Shinella zoogloeoides: one gene and its partner. The protein of the gene in region 2 interacts with the protein of the main gene of each other region in a pairwise test. Links are inferred from orthologs where the notes say so. Each region holds a gene or a part of one and is shown on either strand. Other genes may lie near its edges. The genes, in order: nuoG and Q9316_RS16625.

Evidence for each region.
Region 1: the proteins of Q9316_RS16625 (region 2) and nuoG interact in binary tests that used the Escherichia coli proteins (3 or more experiments, as listed by UniProt). The link is inferred for Shinella zoogloeoides from one-to-one orthologs.

Annotation. Positions count from the first base shown.
Region 1 is NZ_CP132311.1:1,243,792-1,247,096, reverse strand. Bases 184-3,173 are described here. They hold nuoG (NADH-quinone oxidoreductase subunit NuoG), read right to left. Parts: upstream 2,723-3,173; coding sequence 644-2,722; downstream 184-643. Other genes in these bases: Q9316_RS07115 (NADH:ubiquinone oxidoreductase), read right to left, coding at 2,841-3,173; nuoH (NADH-quinone oxidoreductase subunit NuoH), read right to left, coding at 184-623. Outside these bases: more of nuoH, read right to left, coding at 1-183; more of Q9316_RS07115, read right to left, coding at 3,174-3,305. UniProt on the Escherichia coli protein: NDH-1 shuttles electrons from NADH, via FMN and iron-sulfur (Fe-S) centers, to quinones in the respiratory chain. The immediate electron acceptor for the enzyme in this species is believed to be ubiquinone.
Region 2 is NZ_CP132311.1:3,187,884-3,191,149, reverse strand. Bases 70-3,020 are described here. They hold Q9316_RS16625 (formate dehydrogenase subunit gamma), read right to left. Parts: upstream 1,810-3,020; coding sequence 1,330-1,809; downstream 70-1,329. Other genes in these bases: acuI (acrylyl-CoA reductase (NADPH)), read left to right, coding at 2,986-3,020; Q9316_RS16620 (LysR family transcriptional regulator), read right to left, coding at 1,994-2,887; Q9316_RS16630 (formate dehydrogenase beta subunit), read right to left, coding at 70-1,333. Also shown: more of Q9316_RS16630, read right to left, coding at 1-69; more of acuI, read left to right, coding at 3,021-3,266. UniProt on the Escherichia coli protein: NDH-1 shuttles electrons from NADH, via FMN and iron-sulfur (Fe-S) centers, to quinones in the respiratory chain. The immediate electron acceptor for the enzyme in this species is believed to be ubiquinone.

The DNA of each region.
Region 1 (3,305 bases), 1.9 Mb from region 2 along the record:
GGGAACAGCGCCAGCCAGTGCCAGTCGAGGAAGGAGGCCGGCAGGCCGAGGCGCGTGCCGAGGCCGTCGCTTTGCGACATGACGATGTCCGTCAGGTTCAGCGAGCCGACGCAGAGCAGGACCGTGACGATGACGAAGCCGATCGACACTTCATAGGAGACCATCTGCGCGGCAGAGCGCAGGGCACCGAGGAACGGGTACTTCGAGTTCGAAGCCCAACCGCCCATGATGATGCCGTATACTTCGAGCGAGGAGATCGCGAAGATGTAGAGGATGCCGACATTGATGTTGGCGATCACCCAGCCGTTGTTGAGCGGCACGACCGCCCAGGTGGCGAGCGCCAGCGTCACGGAGACGAGCGGGGCGAGCAGGAAGATCGCCTTGTTGGCGGTAGCCGGGATCACCGGCTCCTTGAAGACGAACTTCAGAAGGTCGGCGAAGGACTGGAACAGGCCCCAGGGGCCGACGACGTTCGGGCCGCGGCGCAACTGGACGGCTGCCCATATCTTGCGGTCGGCAAGGAGCACGTAGGCGATGAAGACCAAGAGCGCGACCAGAAGCAGCAGCGACTGGGCGACCATGATCACGGCAGGCCAAACGTAGGTCGAAATGAAAGCGTCCATAATGCTTTATCCCTTCGCGCTCATTCCGCCGCGACTTTGAAATTGTTGCGGGCCAGAGCCGAGCATTCGGCCATGACCGCGGAGGCGCGCGCTATCGGGTTCGTCAAATAGAAGTCTTTGATCGGAGACGCAAACCCGGAATTCGCCATCTTCCCGCCTTTTTTCGCAAGGGCGGAAAGATCGGCACTGTCGCCGGCTGCAATCGCGTCGATCTCGGCGAAATGCGGGTGGGCTGCGTACAGTTTTGCGCGCAGCTGCACGAGCGAATCGAAGGGCAGCTTCTTGCCGAGCACGTCGGACAGAGCGCGCAGGATCGCCCAGTCCTCGCGGGCATCGCCCGGCGCAAAGCCGGCGCGGTTGCCGAGTTGGACGCGGCCTTCCGTGTTGACCCAGGTGCCGGACTTCTCGGTATAGGTCGCGCCCGGCAGGATGACGTCGGCGACATGCGCCGCGTTATCGCCGTGCGAGCCGATATAGACCGTGAAGGCGGTCTTGCGGGAGAAGTCCATCTCGTCCGCGCCGAGCAGGAACAGCACGTCCGTGCCGGTGAGCATCTCCGCCGCCGTCTTGCCGCCCTCGCCCGGCACGAAGCCGAGGTCGAGGCCGCCGACGCGGGCAGCCGCGGTGTGCAGCACGGCAAGGCCGTTCCACTCCGCCTTCACCGCGCCGACCTTTTCCGCCAGGGCGGAGACGGCCGAAAGAACGGCAAGGCCGTCGGCGCGCGACAGAGCGCCTTGGCCGACGATGATCATCGGGCGCTCGGCCTTCTTCAGCTTGGCCGCGAACTTGACCGAACCGTCGATGAGGCCGGAGAGCGTGTCCGTACCGGCGCCGAGATATTCGTAGCCGTAGCGCAGCTCGCCCTCTTCGCCGATCACGCCGATCGGGAAATTGTCCATGCGCCAGCGCTTGCGGATGCGGGCGTTGAGCACGGCGGCTTCGAGGCGCGGATTGGCGCCCACGATGAGCAGCGCGTCGGCCTGCTCGATGCCTTCGATGGTCGGGTTGAAGAGGTAGCTAGCGCGGCCGAGCGACGGGTCGAGCGCCGAGCCGTCCTGGCGGCAGTCGACGTTCGTGGAGCCGAGCGCGGTCATCAGTTCGCGCAGCGCATAGATTTCCTCAACAGAGGCAAGGTCGCCGGCGATCGCGCCGAGGCGGTCGCCCGGCTTGCCGGCAACGGCAGCCTTGATGGCGCCGAAGGCTTCGGCCCAGCTTGCAGGCTGGAGACGGCCGTCCTTGCGGACATAGGGACGGTCGAGGCGCTGGGTCTTCAGGCCGTCCCAGATGAAGCGGGTCTTGTCGGAGATCCACTCCTCGTTGATCTCTTCATTGACGCGCGGCAGGATGCGCATGACCTCGCGGCCGCGCGTATCGACGCGGATCGCCGAGCCGACGGCGTCCATGACGTCGATGGATTCGGTCTTGTTCAGCTCCCACGGGCGGGCCGTGAAGGCGAAGGGTTTGGAGGTGAGCGCGCCGACCGGGCAGAGGTCGACCACATTGCCCTGCAGTTCGGAGGTCATCGCCTGTTCGAGATATGTGGTGATCTCGGCATCCTCACCGCGGCCGATCAGGCCAAGCTCCGTGATGCCGGCCACTTCCGTCGTGAAGCGGACGCAGCGCGTGCAGTGGATGCAACGATTCATGATCGTCTTGACGAGCGGGCCGATATACTTGTCCTCGACCGCGCGCTTGTTCTCGGCGTAGCGCGAGCTATCGATGCCGAAGGCCATCGCCTGGTCCTGCAGGTCGCATTCGCCGCCCTGGTCGCAGATCGGGCAATCCAGCGGGTGGTTGATGAGCAGGAACTCCATCACGCCTTCGCGCGCCTTCTTGACCATCGGCGTGGTCGTGAAGACTTCCGGCGACTCGCCGTTCGGGCCGGGGCGAAGATCGCGCACGCTCATGGCGCAGGAGGCCGCCGGCTTCGGCGGGCCGCCCTTCACCTCGACAAGGCACATGCGGCAGTTGCCGGCAACCGACAGCCGCTCGTGGAAACAGAAGCGCGGAACTTCGGCGCCGGCCTCCTCGCACGCCTGAAGCAGCGTGAAGTGATCCGGGACTTCGATTTCTTTTCCGTCGACTTTCAGCTTTGCCATATCTCAATTCCCGCTTTTGACGTGGGAACCCCGCGTCGCGCCAGCGCCATTCTCTCCGGCGTCCGGTCCGGGCCCTGCCCTTTCCGTCGGCCTTTGTTTCTCTGCCGGGTCCGGCGGGTTATCCCCTGCCCTTACCCAGCGCCTTTGCCTGCTCCACCCAGCCGTCGCGGGCGATGCGCCCGCTGAACCCGAGTTCGGCTTCGATCCTTGCCGCATCCGCGTCCGTCAGGGCCGCGATGTCGGCGTAACGCTTGAGCCCCATGCCGTTCAGCACCTGCTCCAGCTTCGGCCCGATGCCCGAAATCGCCTTCAGGTCATCGGCCTTGACGGCTTTCTCCGCCCTCGGCGTCGCGCTTTTCTCGCGCGCCACCTTCACCTTCGGTTCCACGGCCGGCAGATCGGCCTTCGGAACCACCCGCAGTTCCGGCTTCGCCTTCACCGGCGCTGCCATCCCCTCTGCGGCTTCGACCCCTGCGGCCCGTTCGGCCGCATCGTCCAACATCACCTTCGTCCGCTCCGCGGCGCTCTGCATCACGCCCAGCATCGCCCCGGCCATCTGGCCTGCGATGCCGAAGCCGATGGC
Region 2 (3,266 bases):
TGCACTTGCCGCAGCTCTCGACGGCGCAGAATTCCATGGCGAAGCGCGCCTGCTTCAGCATGTCGACCGTGTCGTCGAAGACGGTGATGCCGGCATGGCCGATGAGGCCGTCCTTGGCCGCGAACGCCTCGTAGTCGAAGGGCGTGTCGAACAGGGCGCGCGGGAAATACGCGCCGAGCGGGCCGCCGACCTGCACGGCGCGGACAGGACGGCCGGAGGCGGTGCCGCCGCCGATGCCGTCGACGATCTCGCCGAGCGTCAGGCCGAAGGCGGTCTCGTAGAGGCCGCCATGCTTGACGTTGCCGGCGATCTGAAGCGGGATCGTGCCGCGCGAGCGGCCCATGCCGAAATCGCGATAATAGGCCGCGCCCTTGTCCATGATGACGGGGACGGAGGCGAGGGAGATGACGTTGTTGACCACGGTCGGGCGGCCGAGGAAACCTTGCAGGGCCGGCAGCGGCGGCTTGGCGCGCACAACGCCGCGCTTGCCTTCCAGGCTGTTGAGCAGCGCCGTTTCCTCGCCGCAGACATAGGCGCCCGCGCCGACGCGGATTTCCATGTCGAAGGCTTTTCCCGAGCCGAGCACGGAGGGGCCAAGGACACCCGCGGCGCGGGCGGCAAGGACGGCCTCGTTCATGACGGCGATGGCGTGGGGATATTCGGAGCGGGTGTAGACGTAGCCCTTGGTGGCGCCGGTCGCCAGGCCCGCGATCGCCATGCCCTCGATCAGCACGAAGGGGTCGCCTTCCATGATCATGCGGTCGGCGAAGGTGCCGCTGTCGCCCTCGTCGGCGTTGCAGACGATGTATTTCTGTGGGCCCGGCGCGTCGAGAACGGTCTTCCACTTGATGCCAGTCGGGAAGCCCGCGCCGCCGCGGCCGCGCAGGCCGCTGTCGGTGACCTGCTTCACCACATCGGCCGGGGCCATGGCGATGGCCGTTTCGAGACCCTTCAGGCCGTCATGGGCCTTGTAATCGTCGAGCGAAACAGGGTCGATGACGCCGCAGCGGGCAAAGGTGAGGCGGGTCTGGTTCTTCAGGAAGGGGATTTCCTTCGTCGGCCCGAGACAGAGCGGGTGGTCGCGCCCCTCCAGCAGGCCGGCATCGAGCAGACCGGCGACATCGGCGGCCTTGACTGGACCATAGGCGATGCGGCCACCGGCCGTTTCGACCTCGACCAGCGGTTCCAGCCAGTGCATGCCGCGCGAACCGTTGCGCACGATCGCGATGTCGAGCGTGCGGGATTGGGCTTCGGTGGCCAGCGCCTTGGCGACGCGGTCGGCGCCGAGCGCCAGCGCTGCGGCATCGCGGGGAATGTAGATGCGAACGGTCATCGGCGTGCCTCCGCGATCAGTTCCCCGGCGAGTTCCGCATCGATCCTTCCGTGCACCTCGCCGTCGAGCATGGCGGCGGGTGCGCAGGAACAGAGCCCGAGACAGTAGACGGGTTCGAGCGTGACGGTGCCGTCAAGCGTCGTCTGGTGGAAATCGATGCCGAGCAGCGCTTTCACGCGCTCGGCGACCGCATCGCCGCCCATCGACTGGCAGGCCTCGGCGCGACAGAGCTTCAGCACATGCCGCCCGGTCGGGTGGTCGCGGTAATCGTGATAGAAGGAGACGACGCCATGCACTTCGGCGCGCGACAGGTTCAGCTCGCGCGCGATGACCGGCAGGCATTCCTGCGGCACATAGCCGAACTCCGCCTGGATTTCGTGCAGGATGGGGAGAAGCGGCCCTTCGAGGCCCTTCAGCGCGCCGACGATCGCCAGCGTTCTTGTTCCGACATCGCTGCCGGCGACGTGCACATTCATGGTCAGGCCTCCCAACCGACACGAATGAACCGCGGGGATTTCGCAGGTTCCACGTGCCGGTGCCGTTCAAATCCTTTCGGCGAAGAGCGGAACCCTGTCGATCTCCTCCGACTATTCTAACAGCTTCTCAGCCGGGAGACGACGGGTCAATAAAGCTGTCTCGTCGGGCAATAGGATTTTTCTATCAATCCAGCCCCTTCTCGGCGAGGATGCGCGCTTCGTGCAGCAGGGCGGAGACGAGCGGCGTGAAGGGTTCGCGGTGTGTGGCGACGAGGCCGACGGTGTGCTCAGGATTGGGCTCGACCAGCGAAACTATACTCAATTCCTCATGAAATCCGAAGGATTTGGCGACATTCTTCGGCATGATGCTGCTCCAGCGGCCGGTGCGCACATGGGAGAGCAGCACGATCATCGAGTTCGATTCGAGCGAGGGATGGATCGAAATGCCCGCATCGGTGAAATGCCGGTTGATGATGCGGCGGTTCTGCATATCGGCGGTCAATAGACAAAGCCTAACGCTGCCGGCTTCCTGCCAAGTCACGGTTTCGCGATCGGAAAACGGGCCGCCCTTGGCGCTGATGAGGCAGTAATGCTCGTGCAGCAGCGGCACGCTCGTCACGCGGCCCAGCGGCTCGTTTTCGAGATAGGTGAGGCCGGCATCGATCTCGAGGTTTTCCAGCAGGCCCAGGATCTTGATCGAGGTCGTGGAGACGATCGAGAAGGTGACGTCCGGGTGCTTTTCCTGAAAGGGCGCGGTGATGCGCGGCACCATGGCGAGCGTCGTCGGAATGGCGGCCAGCCTGATATGGCCGGAAAGGCCCTTGCGCGCGGCGCGCATCTCCTCGCGCATGGTGCGCGTGTCGCCGACGATGCGGCGCGCCCATTCCAGCACGCGCTGGCCTTCCGGCGTCAGGCCCTGAAAGCGCGAGCCACGCACGACGAGCATCACGCCGAGCTGGTCCTCGAGCTGGCGGATCGCCGCCGAAAGCGTCGGCTGCGAAATGCCGAGCTCTTCCGCCGCCCGGGCGAAATGCCTTTCGCGGGCGAGGGCGATAAAATATTCCAGCTTGTCGATCATGCGGGTGCCTCCATGCCCTTGATACAAAAGAACAGTGGCGGCACCAATGCCCCGCGCCCTATATCTGTGCCACCCAAGGGATATACGAGGAGGACGCCATGACGTTTCAGGCATTGCTGGTCGAAAAGGGGGCGGACGGTGCGGTTTCCGCTGCGATCCAGGATCTCGACGATACCAGGCTTCCCGAAGGCGACGTCACCGTAGCGGTCGAATATTCCACGCTGAACTACAAGGATGGGCTCTGTATCAACGGCAAGGGCGGGCTGGTGCGGACGTTCCCGCATGTGCCGGGCGTCGATTTCGCCGGCACGGTCGAGGCCTCCGACGATCCGCGCTACCGGCCGGGCGACCGGGTGGTGCTCACCGGCTGGAGGGTCGG